4 regions of the Pseudomonas sp. NLJ1 genome follow, and region 3 is predicted to be linked to each of the others. Evidence: predicted binding sites of a transcription regulator. Region 3 holds the regulator's gene; each other region holds the start of a gene.

Region 1 (4,512 bases), 1.6 Mb from region 3:
AGCCTGCGCAACGATGACAACGGCCGAGGTACTACCCGGTCCGGCATTGCCCATTCCAAGGAACACGACAAGGCCGGGCGCTCCTCTTCGAAGCACGATCGATAACTGAAGGCGCGCAAGTCGTACCCTCGAACCGGACACTGCGGTGGATAGCACCGGCTACGCCGGTGTTCGCGGGTGAACCCGCTCCCACAGGTATCCGCACTCCTTCAGCTGGGGGGGGCCGTGTGGGAGCGGGCATGCCCGCGAAGCAGGCGATGCGGTGGATGGCACCGGCTGCGCCGGTGTTCGCGGGTGAACCCGCTCCCACAGGCATGGCGCATTCCGTCAGCTGGCGGGGTCCGTGTGGGAGCGGGCATGCCCGCGAAGCAGGCGATGCGGTGGATGGCACCGGCTGCGCCGGTGTTCGCGGGTGAACCCGCTCCCACAGGCATGGCGCATTCCGTCAGCTGGTGAGGACCCTGTGGGAGCGGGCATGCCCGCGAAGCAGCCGCTGCGGTGGATGGCACCGGCTGCGCCGGTGTTCGCGGGTGAACCCGCTCCCACAGGCATGGCGCATTCCGTCAGCTGGTGAGGACCCTGTGGGAGCGGGTTTACCCGCGAAGCAGGCGATGCGGTGGATGGCACCGGCTGCGCCGGTGTTCGCGGGCGCGCCCGCTCCCGCAGCCTGCCCGACAGACCTCAAACTTTGAACCGCCCCACCAACGTCGTCATCTCCCCCACCAACCCCGACAACGCCTTGCTCGCCTCACTGGTCTGCTGCGCCCCCGCGGCCGAGAATGTCGACAGCTCGCGAATGTTCAGCAGGTTGCGGTCCACCTCTCGCGCCACCTGGGCCTGCTCTTCGGCTGCGCTGGCAATCACCAGGTTACGCTCGTTGATCTCGCCGATCGCACTGTAGATGCCTTCCAGCACCTGCCCCGAGGCCAGGGTCACGTCCAGCGTCGACTGAGCGCGGCTGGTGCTGGCCTGCATCGAGGCCACGGCCGCTTCGGTGCCGGCCTGCACGCGCCCGATCATCTGTTCGATTTCCTGGGTCGACTGCTGCGTACGGTAGGCCAGCGTACGCACTTCATCCGCCACCACCGCAAAGCCGCGCCCGGCCTCGCCCGCACGGGCCGCCTCGATGGCGGCATTGAGTGCCAGCAGGTTGGTTTGCTCGGACACCGAGCGAATCACTTCCAGCACCTTGCCAATGTCCCGCACCTGCCCGACCAGTTGCTCCAGGTGCGCGCTGCTGGCCTGGATCTCCCGGGTCATGGCCTCGGTACCGTCGATGTTGTCGTTGACCTGCCGGCGGCTTTGCGCTGCCAGCTGGTTGGATTCGCTGGTGGTCTGCGAGGTGGTGATGGCATTGCGCGCAACCTCCTCCACGGCCGTCGTCATTTCGGTGACAGCGGTGGCGGCCTGCTCCAGTTCCTGGCCCTGTTGGCGCAGGTTGTTGGCACCTTCCTCGGTGACCGTATTCAGCGCCGTGGCCGCTGCGTCCAGTTGCCTGGCACAGCTGCTGATCTGCCCCAGGGTATCGCGCTGGCTCTGCTGCATGCGCTCAAGTTCATGGAACAGCTGACCAATCTCGTTACTGCCCTGCCCCTGCACCGGCACGCTCAGGTCGCCGCCAGCAATGCGCTGGAAGTGCCGCCCGGCTTCGCGCAGCGGGTGCAGCAGACGCTGGGCAACAAAAGCCCAGCACAGCGCCGCCAATAACAGCGTCACGCCCAGCAGCCCCATGCTCAGCAATTGGGCGCGCGCCAGGCGCCGGTCGGATTCCAGCATGATCTGCTGACCGCGCTCACTCAATGCTGCGACCAGTTGCTGGCGCAGCGCCTGCAGCCGGCCCATGGCGTTGCCGGCGTCGGTATTGACCTTGAAATACTGCTCGAGCGAACGTTGACGGGTTGCCTCACGCTGCCCTGCGACCGCCTTGGCGTACTCGCCATAGGTGGCCTGCAGCGCGGATGCCAGTGCATGCAACGCAGGCTCACGGGCGTTCTCGACAAACTCGTCCACCAGCTTCTGGCTCTTGTCGTTCAACTCGACAGACAGCGCCATGCGCTTGCTGGCGCTTTCCTCATGACCACCCAGCTGTTCGATGAAGCCCGAGGACACATTGGCGCTGGCGCGAATCGCCATCAGCAATGCATTGTTCAACCGGTCCGACTGGTGCGCGGTCTGGTCCAGTTCGGTGATCTGCTGGTCACTGCCCACCGCAGCCCGCCAGGCACTGACGGTGGAAAACAGCAGAGTCACGCTGAACAGCGATAGCACCCAGAACATTCCGGTGCGGATCTTCAGGTTGGCAAGCATGCGGGCAGTACTCCTTGTTGGCACCACTTCTGGTCGATGATTCGACGGTGGGTGTGCTGCTATCGGAGGTACGGGCACAGGCTTGAGACGCCAGGATGCGGTTATGGGCGGTAATCGAACAGATGTCGCCGGGGGCAGGCCGTGGCGTGTTCAAGCGGGAACTTCGGCTGGTACTCCCGGTCGATAGCATCCCCTCGCCAAGCGGGGGCCTGCCCAACACCTGTCGAGCCCTCTGCCGATGCCCAGCACACCTGTTCTGTCAGCCTTGTTCCTGTTGTTCAGCGCATTCACGGCACCGAGCGCACTGGCCGGTGAACGCTCCGCGCCCACACGCAGCAATAATGCTTCGACCGTGCTGATCGAAACCGCCTCGCAACAATATGCCGACGGCCAGCTGGACCAGGCGGCGGCCACCCTGGAGCGCGCGCTGCACATTCAACCGAACAACCCGGCAACGTTGCATTACCTTGGTGTTCTGCGCCTTCAACAAGGGCAGTATGAGCAGGCCGAGACCCTGGCGCTGCGCTCCAACCTGCGGGTCGGCAACAACCACGCCCTGCGCAGCCGCAACCTGCAGTTGATAGAGGCCGCGCACAAGGCCCAAGGCTCCGGCATGCTGCCCACGGCTGCGCACTGACGACGCTCAGCGAGCAAGGCGAAGTGTGGCAGCGCAAATAGCCCGCTCAAGCCTGATCAGCCAACGCGGTGGATGGCACCGCCGTTGCCGGTGTTCGCGGGCATGCCCGCTCCCACAGGAACCGAGGGTACCTGAAACCAGCGCCATACCTGTCGGAGCGGGTTCACCCGCGAAGCAGTGCTGCAACGAAACATAATTCATTGGATTTAGCAGGGGCCCTGTAGGAGCAGCCTTGTGCTGCGAAGAGGCCGGTACAGGCAACAGATATGCATTGTCAGTACCGGCCTCTTCGCAGCACAAGGCTGCTCCTACAAAGGGCGCGCCAAACGAGCGTCCTCAAGCGCCGAGCGAAGCCAGCACGCTTTGCAGCTTGCCCCGGGTCGTTTCCGTGCAGGCTTGCATGGGCTCGCGCAGTTCGTCGGTCATCAGCCCCTCCACCTGCAATGCCGCCTTGATCACAGCCGGGTTGGGCTCGGCAAAGGCCATTTTCATCCACGGCAGCAACTGATAGAACGTTCCGCGCGCGGCTACCCAGTCGCCATTGTCGACCTGCTGCAGCATGCGCACGTACAGGTCGGCGCGCACATGCGCCGAAGCCGAAATGGCTCCCGAGCCACCCAGGCACAGGTTGTTGAAGATCTGCACGTCCTCACCGGCCAGCACCTGGGCGTGGCCGTCCTGGATCAGGGCCATGGTGGTCTCGCTGTCGCCGCTGCAGTCCTTCACCGCCGCAATGCGCGGATGGCGCACGATGCGGCGCAGGGTTTCACGCTCGATGCGTACCCCGGTGCGGTAGGGAATGTCGTAGACGATCACCGGCACGCTGGCGGCATCCGCCACCCTGGTGAAGAACGCCTCGATGCCGGCCTGCGAAGGCCGGATGTAGCACGGAGCAGGGACCAGAAGCCCGCCAATGTCACGCCGCTGGATTTCAACCTGGAAGGCCAACAGTTCGCACAGGTTGTAACCCGACAGCCCCATCACCACACTGCCCGGTTCCACCCAGGCCAGCACAGCATCCAGCACGGCCAGTTGTTCGGCCTTGGACAGCGCCGCCGCCTCGCCCGTGGTACCGCACACCACAAAACCGGCCACTCCCTCTTCGAGCAGCTTCTTCACCAGTTTTTCCAGGGCGGCGAAGTCGATTTCATTGGCGCGCAATGGCGTGACGAGGGCGATCCAGATACCACGGAAATTCGACATGCAAAAACTCCTGATGTTGACCGAAAGTCAGCGTCAGCAGGGCGAAGAGTCGAAGTGGTCTGGCAGGGATACCTGGCGCCTTCTGTCTCGTCAGCCCACCTGACGAGACAGCGCGCCTCGGTCAGATGAGCGGCTGTTTCTTGGATTTCTTGGCAACGGCAACGCACGCGTCTGCCTGGGCGATGAAGCCCGAAGCGGAAATGGCGTGGTTGAAAATGGACATGCCGGCAAGCCCGTTGCGTGGATATGGCTGGATAATGGTGGCGCGGCGTACCCGGTGTCAACACCGAGATCGCAAACCCATTGGGCTGCGCTTTTGCCCAGGGAAGTGAACTCACAAGCGGTGCACGTACCCTGCAGGCCCG
Region 2 (4,512 bases), 1.1 Mb from region 3:
CAGTACGTGCTCGCTGCGGAACAAGGCACGCAGCGGGGCTGGCAGCAGGGCCGAGAGCTGGCTGTGGTTTTCCGGGGTGATGCGCAATTGCCCAGCCTGGGCCAGCAGCTTCTGCAGCAGTTTGTTCTGCGCCACTGGCAGCACCAGCGCCCCGGCTTCCTTGGGCAGGCCGGCCATCTGCTGCACGCGCAGCTGGTCGTTGGCCCTGTCCAGGCTCAGTAGCAGGATCCGCTGCATGCCAGCGGCCAGAAGGGCCTCGATAACCTGTGTGGCCAGGTGCACGCTGTTGGTAAACGGGCTGGGCTGGGCCAGAAGGTCCTGGCACAGCTTGCGCCAGCGTGCCAGTTCGTCGTTGGTCGGCGGTGGCGGAGCCAGCATGTCCGGGTGCGGGCGGCGCTGGTGCCAGGGCCAGATCAGCGCTTCGGCTGGGTGGAACAGGGCATGCTGGGCATGGCGGCGGGCGCTGGCCGCAGCCTGCTGGTGCACCTGTTGCTGTACGTCTTCCAGCGAGGTCTGCAGGTACAGTGCGGTCAGCAGCTGCCAGCGCAGCAGGTGCGGGTTGTCCCAGCCCACCTGTGCTGCCAGGGCCAGGTTGTTGGCCAGCAGCACGGTGTTGGCCGGCTGGTTGAACCAGCGGCGCAGACCAGGCTCGGCGTCCAGGCGGTGTTGCTGGCTGAGCAGGTCCTGGTCGCGGGCGATGCTGAGCACCTGGGCCAGTTGTTCTCGCTCTTCCAGCAGCAGGCGGTAACCCTGGGTCACCCATTGTGGCAGGCGCCAGTACTCCGCCATGGTCTGGCACAGTTCCATGATGCGCACGCCAAACAGTTCGTCCTCGACATGTGCGGCGTCTTCGCCCTTGTGGATAACCCGCAGTTCCCAGGTATCGAGCAGCTTGGGGTAGGCCAGCGCCAGCGGCCAGAGCGGCGACAGGAACAACAGGCTGCCCCAGTGGATTTCCTGCCACAGCCGTGCCAGACGGCTGGCGAACAGGCCGCTGGCTTGCTGCGAGGCGTGCTGGCTGATCAGCTGGAACTGGCACAGTACCGGCGGGATCTCTTCGACGGGCACTGCCGGGAGGCGCTTGAGCAGCTGCTCGCTGCGCTCCAGGCCCAGGCGGTTGAGGGCGACTTCCAGGCTTTCGGCGGGTTCTGCCAGGCTGGCATTGGTGGGGTGATTGGCTTCGCGCATCACCGACAGCACCAGTGCCGGGCTGTCCTGCATCAGTTCGGCGATATCGCGCAGCGAGCGGCGGCTATCGTGGATGGCCGCCATGACCCGGTCGTAGCTGTGCTTCGGCACGGGGATGCGAACACTCTCGAGCAGCTTTACCCAGGCCTCTAGCGTACGTGGAGCCTGAGCGGGCACCTTGGTTTCAATTGGCATTTTGACATCAGTCCGAACTGGCTTTTCGCATTGAGTGGCTATAGTCTGGCGCAGTTCTGCCGATAAGTAGAAGAAGAGTTTTAAAGCTCCCGTCTCTTCCCCTGACCACGACAGCAAGTGCTTTGAACCTATGGCTAAAATTATCGGCATCATCGTCGTATTCGCGAGCGTGCTCGGCGGATACGTGCTTTCCCACGGCAAGATCGCGGCACTGATCCAGCCGTTCGAAGTACTGATCATCGGCGGTGCGGCCTTTGGTGCATTCCTGCAGGCCAACCCTGGCCACATGACCATGCACGTCATCAAGAAGTCGATGAAGATGTTCGGCTCGCGCTTCACTCATGCCTTCTACCTGGAAGTGCTGGGCCTGGTGTACGAGATCCTCAACAAGAGCCGGCGCGAAGGCATGATGGCCATCGAGGCCGACATCGAGGATGCCGCCGCCAGCCCGATCTTCGCCAAGTACCCGACGGTGCTGGCCGATGAGCGCATGACCGCGTTCGTCTGCGACTACCTGCGCATCATGTCCACCGGCAACATGGCCCCGCACGAACTCGAGGGCCTGTTCGACATGGAACTGCTGAGCATGAAGGAAGAGCTGGAGCACCCTTCCCATGCGGTGAACGGTATCGCCGACGGCATGCCCGGCTTCGGTATCGTTGCGGCGGTACTGGGTATCGTGGTGACCATGGCCTCGCTCGGCGAGGGTGACCAGGCCTCCATCGGCCTCCATGTGGGTGCGGCACTGGTGGGTACCTTCTTCGGTATTCTGGCGGCCTACGGCTTCTTCGGCCCGTTGGCCAAGTGCCTGGAGCACGATGCCAAGGAAGAGCTGAACCTCTACGAATCGATCAAGGCATCGTTGGTGGCCTCGGCCTCGGGCATGCCGCCGTCGCTGGCGGTCGAGTTCGGGCGCAAGGTGCTGTACCCCAAGCACCGCCCAAGCTTCGCCGAGCTGGAACAAGCGGTTCGCGGTCGCTGAGTCATGGAGAACAATCAGCCCATCATCGTCAAGCGCGTCAAGCGCTATGGCGGCGGCCACCACGGCGGCGCCTGGAAAATCGCCTTCGCCGACTTCGCCACGGCGATGATGGCGTTCTTCCTGGTGCTGTGGCTGTTGTCCACGGCCACGCCGGAACAGAAGATCGCCATTGCCGGCTACTTCAAGGACCCGATCGGTTTCTCGGAAAGCGGTACGCCCTACGTCATCGACCTGGGTGGCTCGCCTCAGCTGGCGCCGGAAAAGACCATCAACCCCGAAGCCAAGTCGGAGCCGACGCCTGATACCAGCATCCAGCTGGACAAGGACCAGGTGGAGACCATGGCCGAGCAGGTCGAGCGTGAGCGCCTGGAGTTGCTGCTGCAGGAATTGCAGAACAAGGTGGAAGAGAACCCGCAGCTGCAGAAGTTCAAGGACCAGATCCTGTTCGAGATCACCCAGGACGGCCTGCGCATCCAGATCATGGACGCCGAGAACCGGCCGATGTTCGACATCGGCAGCGCGCGCCTGCAGCCGTACTTCGAGGACATCCTGTTGGCCATGGCCGACACCATCAAGGCGGTGCCGAACAAGATCAGCATCAGTGGCCACACCGATGCCAAGCCGTATGCCGGCACTGGCGAGTTCGGCAACTGGGAACTGTCGGCCAACCGCGCCAACGCCGCACGCCGCGCGCTGGTGGCTGGTGGTTACCCGGACGGCCAGGTGGCACGGGTGGTGGGCTACGCCTCGTCGTCGCTGTTCGACCGCAAGGACCCGTTCAACCCGGTCAACCGCCGTATCGACATCATCGTGCTGACCAAGAAGGCCCAACGCAATATCGAAGGCGAGCAGGGCGCGCCAGAAGCACCGGCTGCCGAGCCCGCGCCGCCGGCTGCTGCGGCACCGGCTGCGCCAGGGGAGGCCGGGCAGGCACCCATGCAGCCGCGTGAACTGCGCCAGAAGCTGAACATCTTCGAAGAGGGGACGCTGAAGATGGATGAGGCCAAGGACCAGTAAACCCTACAGGATTGCGCTGTAGCTGAAGCAAGCGCGGAACCTGTGGGAGCGGGCTTGCCCGCGAACACGGGCGAAGCCCGTGCCAACCACCGCGGTGCCTGCTTCGCGGGCACGCCCGCTCCCACAGGATTGGAGTGGCCCTTGAGCCTTGTCTAGTACCTGCGGGAGCGGGCAGGTCAGTAAGCGTCTTCCGGCAAACTGGCGATGATCGAGCGATAGCTGTTCATTCGTTGCGGCTTGATGCGCCCCTCGTCCAGCGCCTTGAGCAGCGCACAGCCCGGTTCGCGATCATGCTTGCAGTCGCGGAAGCGGCAGGTGCCGAACAAGTCGCGGAACTCGATGAAACCATCCTCCACATCGCTGCGGCTGACATGACCCAGGCCGAACTCGCGGATACCCGGCGAATCGATCAGGTCACCCCCATTGGGGAAGTGGTACAAACGCGCAGTGGTGGTGGTGTGGGTGCCCTGGCCAGACCATTCCGACAGGTCGCCGACACGGGTGCCGGCGTCCGGCAGCAGGCTGTTGACCAAAGACGACTTGCCCACCCCCGACTGGCCGACGAACACGCTGATGTGGCCGTCGAGCATCTGCTGCAGGCGTTGCATGCCGTCACCGTGATGTGCCGAGACTTCCAGCAGCGGGTAGCCCAGCTCGCGGTAAACCTCCAGCAGTGCGTGCAGGCCCGGGCCGTTCTCGTCGTTGATCAGGTCGGCCTTGTTCAGCAGCAACAGCGGGCGAATGCCGGCGTGCTCTGCGGCCACCAGGTAGCGGTCGATCAGGTTGGGGTGCGGTTCGGGCGCAGGGGCGAAGACGATCACGATCAGGTCGACGTTGGCCGCCACCGGCTTCAGCTGGCCGTGGTTGTTAGGCCGGCACAGCTCGGTGCTGCGCGGCATCTGCGCGACGATCACGCCAATGCCCTGGTTGCCCGCCCGCCATACCACGCGGTCGCCGGTAACCAGCGCCGGCAGGTTGGCGCGCAAGTGGCAGCGGAACACCTGGCCAGCGGCTTCGCCGTCCTGGGCTTCCACCTCTACCTGCACACCGAAGTGCGCAATCACCAGGCCCAGCTGCTCCGGCCCCAGGTCGCCACCCTCCAGTTCCTGCAGTGCGTGCTGTTCGCGTTT
Region 3 (4,512 bases):
TGAAGGAAGCCGGCGCCCCCTTTTACAGTGTGGAAACCGCGAAAGATCGCATTGAGCAGGTCGGCATCGTCGGGCCGGCTTTCCAGCTCGACCAGTTGCTCGGACAGTTGCTCAAGAATTTCGCCGGCTTCTACCAGGAAATCCTGGAGGATTTCTTCATCGGCGCCGAAGCTCATCAAAGGTGCTCCTTAAAAACCCAGGCTGGACAGCAGATCATCGACATCGTCCTGACCGGACACGACGTCTTCACGCTTATCGGCATGAATCTGCGGACCTTCACCCCGAGTCGGATGTTTTTCTAGATCTTTTTCTGCGCGCAATTGATCGTGGTCATGCTGGATGCCCGCAAAGCGGTCCACCTGGCTGGCCATGAGCACCAGTTTGAGCAGGTTGCTTTCCACCTCGGTGACCAAGGTGGTGACGCGCTTGATCACCTGGCCGGTCAGGTCCTGATAGTCCTGGGCCAGCAGAATGTCGTTGAGGTGGCCGGCGACCTTGCGGTTACCTTCGGCGCTGTGCGTCAGGAAACTGTCGACGCGCTTGACCAGGTCGCGGAACTCCGGCGCAGCCACTTCGCGGCGCATGAAGCGCTGCCAGTCGGTGCTCAGGGCCGCGGCCTCGCTGGCCAGCTCGTTGAGCACCGGGGTGCTTTCCTCGACCAGGTCCATGGTGCGGTTGGCCGCGCCCTCGGTAAGCCTGACCACATACGACAGGCGCTCGGTGGCGTCGGTTATCTGCGAGACCTCCTCGGCCTGCGGCATGGTCGGGTCGATCTGGAAACTGACGATGGCACTGTGCAGCTCGCGGGTCAGCTTGCCGACTTCCTGGTACAGGCCGCGGTCGCGGGTCTGGTTCAGCTCGTGAATCAGCTGCACCGCCTCGCCGAAACGGCCCCGCTCCAGGCTTTCGACCAGCTCCTGGGCATGCTTCTTCAGGGTCGATTCGAACTCGCCCAAAGACGTTTGTGATGAATCCATGGCGCGCCCCCTGACGTGACTCAGCCGTTGACGCGTTCGAAGATCTTCTCGATCTTTTCTTTGAGCACCTGGGCGGTGAACGGCTTGACCACGTAGCCATTGACGCCGGCCTGGGCCGCTTCGATGATCTGGTCGCGCTTGGCTTCGGCGGTCACCATCAGCACCGGCATGGCTTTCAGGCGATCGTGGGCACGCACCTTGCGCAGCAGGTCGATACCGGACATGCCCGGCATGTTCCAGTCGGTCACCAGGAAGTCGAAGTGGCCGTTCTCCAGCATCGGCAGCGCCGTGGTGCCGTCATCGGCTTCTTCGGTGTTGGTGAAGCCCAGGTCACGCAACAGGTTCTTGATGATCCGCCGCATCGTCGAAAAGTCGTCAACGATGAGGATTTTCATGTCTTTGTTCAAGTAGACCTCCAAGCAGTCTCAAACGCGCTCGGCCCCGAGCGCGCATTTACAATTCGGTACAACGTAGAAAACGACTGCAACGACAGCGGGCTCAACGCGCCCGCCATTCCCCCAGGCGGCTGCGCAGGCGCGCGGCACACTGGCTGTGCAACTGGCTGACCCGCGACTCGCTGACCCCTAGCACCTCACCGATTTCCTTGAGGTTCAGCTCTTCGTCGTAGTACAGCGCCAGCACCAGGCGCTCACGCTCCGGCAGGTTGGCGATGGCCTCGGTCAGGGCAACCTGGAAGCGCTCGTCTTCCAGGCCACGCGCAGGTTCTACCTGGCCACTGGCGCCATCCTCATGCAGCCCTTCGTGCTCGCCGTCCTGCAACAGGTCGTCGAAGCTGAACAGGCGGCTGCCCAGGGTGTCGTTCAAGATCCCGTAGTAATCATCGAGACTCAATTGGAGTTCGGCAGCAACTTCATGATCTTTAGCGTCACGGCCGGTTCTGGCTTCAACCGCACGCATCGCGTCGCTGACCATGCGGGTGTTGCGGTGCACCGAACGCGGCGCCCAGTCGCCCTTGCGCACTTCATCGAGCATGGCCCCGCGAATGCGGATGCCGGCGTAGGTTTCAAAGCTCGCGCCCTTGCTGGCGTCATACTTGTTGGCCACTTCCAGCAGGCCGATCATGCCGGCCTGGATCAGGTCCTCGACCTGCACGTTGGCTGGCAGCCGCGCCAGCAGGTGGTAGGCGATGCGCTTGACCAGCGGGGCGTAGCGCTCGATCAGCTCGCACTGGGCGTCTTTCGACGCCCGGCTGTACATCTTGAAACCACTGGCGTTCATAACACAGGTCCCGCGCTGGTAGGTTGCACCAGACGCTCGACAAAGAACTCCAGGTGGCCGCGCGGGTTGGCCGGCAGCGGCCAGCTGTCGACCTTCTGGGCAATCGCCTTGAAGGCCAGCGCGCACTTGGAGCGTGGGAAGGCTTCGTACACGGCACGCTGCTTCTGTACCGCCTTGCGCACGCACTCGTCATACGGCACGGCGCCCACGTACTGCAAGGCAACGTCGAGGAAGCGGTCGGTGACCTTGGTCAGCTTGGCGAACAGGTTGCGGCCTTCCTGTGGGCTCTGCGCCATGTTGGCCAGCACGCGGAAACGGTTCATGCCGTAGTCGCGGTTGAGCAGCTTGATCAGGGCGTAGGCGTCGGTGATCGAGGTGGGTTCGTCGCATACCACCAGCAGCACTTCCTGGGCAGCGCGGACAAAGCTGACCACCGAATCACCGATACCGGCCGCAGTGTCGATCACCAGCACGTCGAGGTTGTCGCCGACTTCGCTGAACGCCTGGATCAGCCCGGCATGCTGGGCCGGGGCCAGGTGCACCATGCTCTGCGTGCCCGAGGCAGCCGGCACGATGCGCACACCACCGGGGCCCTGCAGCATCACGTCGCGCAGCTCGCAGCGCCCCTCGATGACATCGGCCAGGGTCCGCTTGGGGGTAAGGCCCAGCAGCACGTCGACATTGGCCAGGCCCAGGTCGGCGTCCAGCAGCATGACCCTGCGGCCAAGCTCGGCCAGCGCCAGGGACAGGTTCACTGAAACGTTAGTCTTGCCGACGCCACCTTTGCCACCGGTCACGGCGATCACCTGTACGGGATGCATGCTACCCATGTCTGTTCTTTACCTTGTCTCGCTGGGACTCAGGCCACACGTAGGGCAATTCTGCGTACCCCTTGGCATAGCTACCTTGCACACGCTTCATCATCAACCCGCTCGCCGTGGGTTGTGATAGAGATCAGCGAACATGTCGGCCATGGCCTCTTCGCTGGGCTCGTCCTGCTGCTGCACATTGACCGCGCGGGAGACCAACTGGTGCCCCCGAGGCAGGTGCAGGTCGTCAGGAATGCGCGGCCCATCGGTCAGGTAGGCCACCGGCAGTTCATGACTGATGGCAAGGCTCAGCACGTCGCCAAGGCTTGCCGTTTCATCGAGTTTGGTCAGGATGCAACCGGCCAGGCCGCAGCGCTTGTAGCTGTGGTAGGCGGCAGTCAGCACCTGCTTCTGGCTGGTAGTGGCCAGCACCAGGTAGTTCTTCGCGGCAATGCCACGCCCGGCCAGGGTGTCCAGCTGCATGCGCAGGGCCGGGTCGCTGGCCTGCAGGCCGGCGGTATCGATCAGCACCACGCGCTTGCGCAGCAGCGGCTCCAGCGCCGCAGCCAGCGACTGGCCCGGGTCGACGTAGGTCACCGGCACGTTGAGGATGCGGCCCAGGGTCTTGAGCTGCTCCTGGGCGCCGATGCGGAAGCTGTCCATGCTCACCAGTGCCAGGTTCTGCGCGCCGTACTTGAGCACGTAGCGGGCGGCCAGCTTGGCCAGGGTGGTGGTCTTGCCCATGCCGGCCGGGCCGACCATGGCGATCACACCCCCCTCTTCGATTGGCTCGACCTCAGGGATTTCGATCATCCGCGCCAGGTGCGCCAGCAACATGCGCCAGGCCTGGCGTGGCTCGTCGATCTCGGCAGTCAGGTCCAGCAGCTCACGGGCGATCGGCCCGGACAGGCCGATGCGCTGCAGCCGGCGCCAGACGGTGGCCTGCTGCGGCTTGCTGCCCTGCAGCTGATTCCAGGCCAGCGAGCCGAGCTGCACTTCCAGCAGCTCGCGCAGGCCCGACAGCTCGGAGCGCATGGCATCGAACAGACGCGGGTCGACCGGTGCCGATGCGGGGGCTGCAGCGGCGGCCTCGGGCGCATCGACGTGCGGTTCGATCAACGGCTCGGCGGCGGTCAGCGACTGCCCGGCGAACAATTGGCGGTTGTTGTCGCTGCTGTCCGGGCGGGGATCCAGCTCGGCGCGGGCAGTGGCGATGCGCGTATGGGTCTTGCGCAGCTCTTCTTCCAGCTCGGCGTTAGGCACACGCGGGGCCAGGGCGGACAGTTTGTAGTCCAGCGCAGCCGTCAGCTCGACACCGCCGGCGATGCGGCGGTTGCCGATGATGGCGGCATCGGCGCCCAGCTCATCACGGACCAGCTTCATGGCCTGACGCATATCGGCGGCGAAAAATCGCTTAACTTGCATTATCCCCTACCTCAGCCGTTAGGGCCCACGGTGGCAACGATGGTGACTTGCTTGTTGTCAGG
Region 4 (4,512 bases), 130 kb from region 3:
GCCTTGTACAGGCACACTGGCAGCAGGATGAACATCAGGCCGACGGTCTTGATCACGAACTGGACGATGTCGGTCAGGGTCAGCGACCACATGCCGCCAATGGTCGAGTACAGCACCACCACACCACCACCCAGCAGCAGCGAGGCCCAGAACGGCAGGTCGAGCAGCACCTGCAATACGGTGGCCATGGCCAGGGTCGAGGTGACACCGATCATCAGTGCGTAGGCCAGCATGATCACGGCGCTGGCCTGGCGTGCGGCCGGGTTGTAGCGCTGCTCCAGCACCTGGGTCACGGTGAAGATGCGCAGGCGCAGCAAGGGTTTGGCGAGGAACAGGTTGAGGGCGATGATGCCCAGGCCCAGGGCTGCGCACAGCCAGAAGCCGGAGATGCCGTGGACGTAGCCCAGGCGCACGGTGCCGACGGTGGAAGCACCACCGAGCACGGTGGTGGCCATGGTGCCCATGTACAGGACCGGGCCGAGGTTGCGCCCGGCCACCAGGTAGTCCTCGTGGGTTTTCGCGCGCCGCATGCCATACCAGCCAAGCCCGAGCATGCCGGCGGTATAGATCATTACAACAATGATGTCCAAGGCCATTGGGGGTCTCCCGATTATCTTTATTATGGCGAGATCGACCACCCGGGCGTTTGCACGGCGCCCGGCGGTCATGTCGTGTGTTGGCGGGCCTCAGTGGCCCTCCCATATGGCTCCTGCCGGGGTACAGCGGTATTAGCGACGCACTACGCCCGGTAGCACGCAGAGCATCTCGAACAGCAGGTTGGCACCGAGCAGCGAGGTGTTGCCGGTGGTGTCGTAAGGCGGGGAGACTTCGACGAGGTCACAGCCGATCAGGTCCAGGCCGTGGCAGCCGCGAATGATCTCCATCGCCTGGATGGTGGTCAAGCCGCCGATTTCCGGGGTGCCGGTACCGGGCGCCCAGGCCGGGTCGATGCCATCGATGTCGAACGACAGGTACACCGGACCACCGCCGACCTTTTCGCGCACTTCGGCCATCAACGGTTCCAGCGACTTGTGCCAGCACTCTTCGGCCTGGACCACACGGAAGCCCTGGCGGCGGCTCCAGTTGAAGTCATCGGCGGTGTAGCCCTGGGCGCGCAGGCCAATCTGCACCACGCGGTCGCAATCGAGCAGGCCTTCTTCCACGGCGCGGCGGAAGGTGGTGCCGTGGGCGATCTTCTCGCCGAACATGTGGTCGTTGACGTCGGCATGGGCGTCGATGTGCACCAGGCCGATCTTGCCGTGCTTCTTGTGCAGCGCGCGCAGGATGGGCAGGGTGATGGTGTGGTCGCCACCCAGGGTCAGCGGAATGATGTTGTGCTCGAGGACCTCGTCATACGCTTCTTCGATGATGCGCACGGCGTCCAGCAGGTTGAAGGTGTTGATCGCCACGTCACCGATGTCGGCCACCGACAGCGAGTCGAACGGTGCAGCCCCGGTGGCCATGTTGTACGGGCGGATCATCACCGATTCGGCGCGGATCTGGCGCGGGCCGAAGCGGGTGCCGGAGCGCAGCGAGGTACCGATATCCAGTGGCACGCCGATGAAGGCGGCGTCCAGGCCTTGGGCACTTTGCAGGTGGGGGAGACGGAGCATGGTGGCGATGCCGCCGAAACGCGGCATTTCGTTGCCGCCCAGTGGTTGGTGGAGGATCTTGTCCACGGTGGGCCTCATCAGTCGGTCGATTGTTCTGTTTGTTCGAACCTGTGCCGCCGCGCGCCTTTCAGGTTTGGTCTTGCTGGCGGGCAGGGACATTTCGGCCAAGTCTGCTGAAGGTAGTGCCGGGGAAAAATCGCTACCGGCAAATACTTAGTTCAGGAATTTCTGAACTAATGGCGCAGAGCGGTTAGACTGCGCGCAAATACCCTTGCGGAACCGTTGCACCATGGCCTCGACCTTGCCCGACCTGAAACTGCTGCGCATCTTCGTCAGCGTGGTGCGCCACCAGGGCTTTGCCAATGCCCAGCGCGAACTGAACCTGTCGACCTCGGCCATCAGCACCTACATGAGCCAACTGGAAGGCGCCCTGGGGATTGTGCTGTGCCACCGTGGCCGTGGCGGGTTCAGCCTGACCAGCAAAGGCGAGCTGTTCCACCAGGAAACCCTGCGCCTGCTGGCCGAGCTGGACGGTTTCGAACAGTATGCCGCCGCCCTCAAGGGCGAGTTGCGCGGCACCCTCAACCTGGGGGTGATCGACTCCACGGTCGGTGACCGGGCCTTGCCGCTGGCCGAGGCCATCGGCGCCTATAGCCAGGAACACCCGGCGGTGCATCTTCACCTGTCGGTGTCCAGCCCTTACGAGCTGCAACTGGGCGTGCAGGACAACCGCCTGGACCTGGCCATCGGGGCGTTTTCCTCGCGCATGAGCGGGCTGCTCTACCAGCCGCTGTACCGTGAGCAGCACTGGCTTTACTGCAGTAGCCGCCACCCGTTGTATGCCGAGCGGCGCATTCCCGAGCAAGTGGTGACCCAGCAGCGCATGGTCGGGCGTGGCTACTGGAGCCAGGCCGAGCTGGCCCGGCATGGTTTCAAGCACAGCGCGGCAACCGTGGAGAGCATGGAGGCGCAGTTGATCCTGATCCTGTCCGGGGCCTACATCGGCTACCTGCCCGAGCACTATGCCCAGGCCTGGGTCGACAAGGGCGACTTGCGCGTGCTGTCGCCGTCGACCTTCGGCTACCAGGCACCGTTTTCGCTGATCATTCGCCGCGGGCGCAGTCGCGAGCCATTGATCCAGACCTTCCGCGACCTGCTCAAAAGCCAGCTCATCGTGGGCTGAAGTTCGGCACATGCTGTATTTCGTCGGTGCTCGTTAAATTGTTGGCGCCGCTGACCGACAACATAATGGCGCCCTGCTATATATCAAATCAGCGTGTGCTGCTGACTACCTCCCTTTAATCCTGCAAGGATTGCCCAAGATGCGCATGAATTTGCCCGTCACTGAGCACGAAAGAACCTTTCCCAACGACCAACGCCTGATTTCCACCACTGACCTCAACAGCCGCATCACCTACTGCAACGACGCTTTCGTGGAGATCAGCGGGTTCACCTACGACGAACTGGTCGGCCAACCCCACAACCTGGTGCGCCACCCGGACATGCCACCGGCCGTGTTCGGCCACATGTGGGAAACCATCAAACAAGGCAAACCTTGGATGGGCGTGGTCAAGAACCGAGCGAAGAACGGCGATTACTACTGGGTCAGCGCCTATGTCACGGCCATCTACGAGCAGGGCCGCATCAGTGGCTACGAGTCGGTGCGCTCGGTGCCCACCCGTGAGCAGATCCGCCGTGCCGAGGCGCTGTACGCGCGCTTGCGGGCCGGCCGCGCACCGGTGCCGTGGGTGGCCCGCCTGGGGCATGGCCTGGGCCACGGTTGGCCATTGATCGGTGCTGGCCTGGTGTCGGCAGCGGGCTACCTGTGGCTAGCGCCTTACGCGGCGCTCGGGGTGTTGATGGCCAGCCTGCTGGTGGCCTGGTATCTGGTCGAGCACCGGCAGAACCAGGCCGTCCGCCGCACGCTGGCCGAACATCCCAAGGCCTTCACCAGCCCGCTGGTGGCGCTGACCTACAGCGATAACCCGGGCCTGCAAGGCCAGCTCGACCTGGCCATCATCAGTGAGGAAGCGCGCCTGCAAACGGCGCTGACCCGCCTGGTGGATGCAGGGGTCGGGGTGAAGTCGCGGGCGGCGCAGTCGTCCGACTTGTCCGATGCCCAGGCACAGATGCTCGACCGCCAGCGCAACGAGACCGACCAGTCCGCCGCCGCCATCGCGCAGATGGCGGCGACCATCCAGCAGGTTACCCATAACGTGCAGAGCACGGCGCATGCAGCCGGTGATGCCGACCAGCTGGCGCAGCAGGGCAGCGAGCTGGCCATGCAGAGCTTGCAAGCCATGGGCAGCATGAGCAATGCGGTCAACGATATCGGCCAGGCCGTCAATGCGCTTGCCGAGCAGACTCAGTCGATCGGCAGCGTGGTCGATGTGATTACCTCGATCGCCGAGCAGACCAACCTGCTGGCGCTCAACGCGGCCATCGAGGCGGCGCGTGCCGGCGAACAGGGGCGCGGGTTTGCCGTGGTGGCGGACGAAGTGCGATCACTGGCCCAGCGCACCCGTGCTTCGACCGAAGAGATCCACCAGATCATTGCTTCGTTGCGCGCCGGGGCAGAGCGTGCGGTGAGCACCGCCAGCCGCGGCGAGCAGATCTCGCGGGACAGTGTGCACAGTGTCGAGGCGGTGCAGGCAGCGTTGAGCGGGATTGCCCAGGCGGTCAGCCGCATCACCGGCATGAGCCAGCAGATGGCGACGGCATCGGAGCAGCAGAGCCATGTGGCCGAGGACATCAACCAGCAGATCGTGCGCATAGCCCACCTGTGCGACCAGAGTGCCGGGCAGGCCAGGCAGGGCGCGGAAATCAGCCAGGACCTGGAGCGCATGGCGGAGTACCTGCATAGCCTGGCGGAGCGGTTCAACCGCTGAAATCGCAGGGG

Evidence for each region. The regulator FliA, encoded in region 3, starts transcription of late flagellar genes. The targets are predictions, from matches to a motif close to CTAAAGTTTNNNNNNNNNNNGCCGNTAA.
Region 1: a site for FliA is predicted at 2,367-2,394, ahead of R9B85_RS23165 (methyl-accepting chemotaxis protein). Genes of this name have one in related genera too.
Region 2: a site for FliA is predicted at 1,422-1,449, ahead of motA (flagellar motor stator protein MotA). Genes of this name have one in related genera too.
Region 4: a site for FliA is predicted at 2,830-2,857, ahead of R9B85_RS05445 (methyl-accepting chemotaxis protein). Genes of this name have one in related genera too.

What each region holds. Positions count from the first base shown of each region.
Region 1 is NZ_CP137735.1:5,141,305-5,145,816, reverse strand. Features, by position in the region: gene R9B85_RS23170 (hypothetical protein) at 1-105, shown strand, start outside; gene R9B85_RS23165 (methyl-accepting chemotaxis protein) at 682-2,307, opposite strand; gene R9B85_RS23160 (tetratricopeptide repeat protein) at 2,546-2,944, shown strand; gene dapA (4-hydroxy-tetrahydrodipicolinate synthase) at 3,281-4,147, opposite strand.
Region 2 is NZ_CP137735.1:2,214,943-2,219,454, reverse strand. Features, by position in the region: gene R9B85_RS09985 (HDOD domain-containing protein) at 1-1,383, opposite strand, end outside; gene motA (flagellar motor stator protein MotA) at 1,514-2,365, shown strand; gene motB (flagellar motor protein MotB) at 2,369-3,382, shown strand; gene rsgA (small ribosomal subunit biogenesis GTPase RsgA) at 3,559-4,512, opposite strand, start outside.
Region 3 is NZ_CP137735.1:1,084,640-1,089,151, forward strand. Features, by position in the region: gene R9B85_RS04820 (chemotaxis protein CheA) at 1-176, opposite strand, end outside; gene R9B85_RS04825 (protein phosphatase CheZ) at 189-977, opposite strand; gene R9B85_RS04830 (chemotaxis response regulator CheY) at 998-1,372, opposite strand; gene fliA (RNA polymerase sigma factor FliA) at 1,476-2,216, opposite strand; gene fleN (flagellar synthesis regulator FleN) at 2,213-3,046, opposite strand; gene flhF (flagellar biosynthesis protein FlhF) at 3,140-4,450, opposite strand; gene flhA (flagellar biosynthesis protein FlhA) at 4,462-4,512, opposite strand, start outside.
Region 4 is NZ_CP137735.1:1,213,763-1,218,274, reverse strand. Features, by position in the region: gene R9B85_RS05460 (sodium:solute symporter) at 1-596, opposite strand, end outside; gene speB (agmatinase) at 729-1,679, opposite strand; gene R9B85_RS05450 (LysR family transcriptional regulator) at 1,903-2,796, shown strand; gene R9B85_RS05445 (methyl-accepting chemotaxis protein) at 2,936-4,501, shown strand.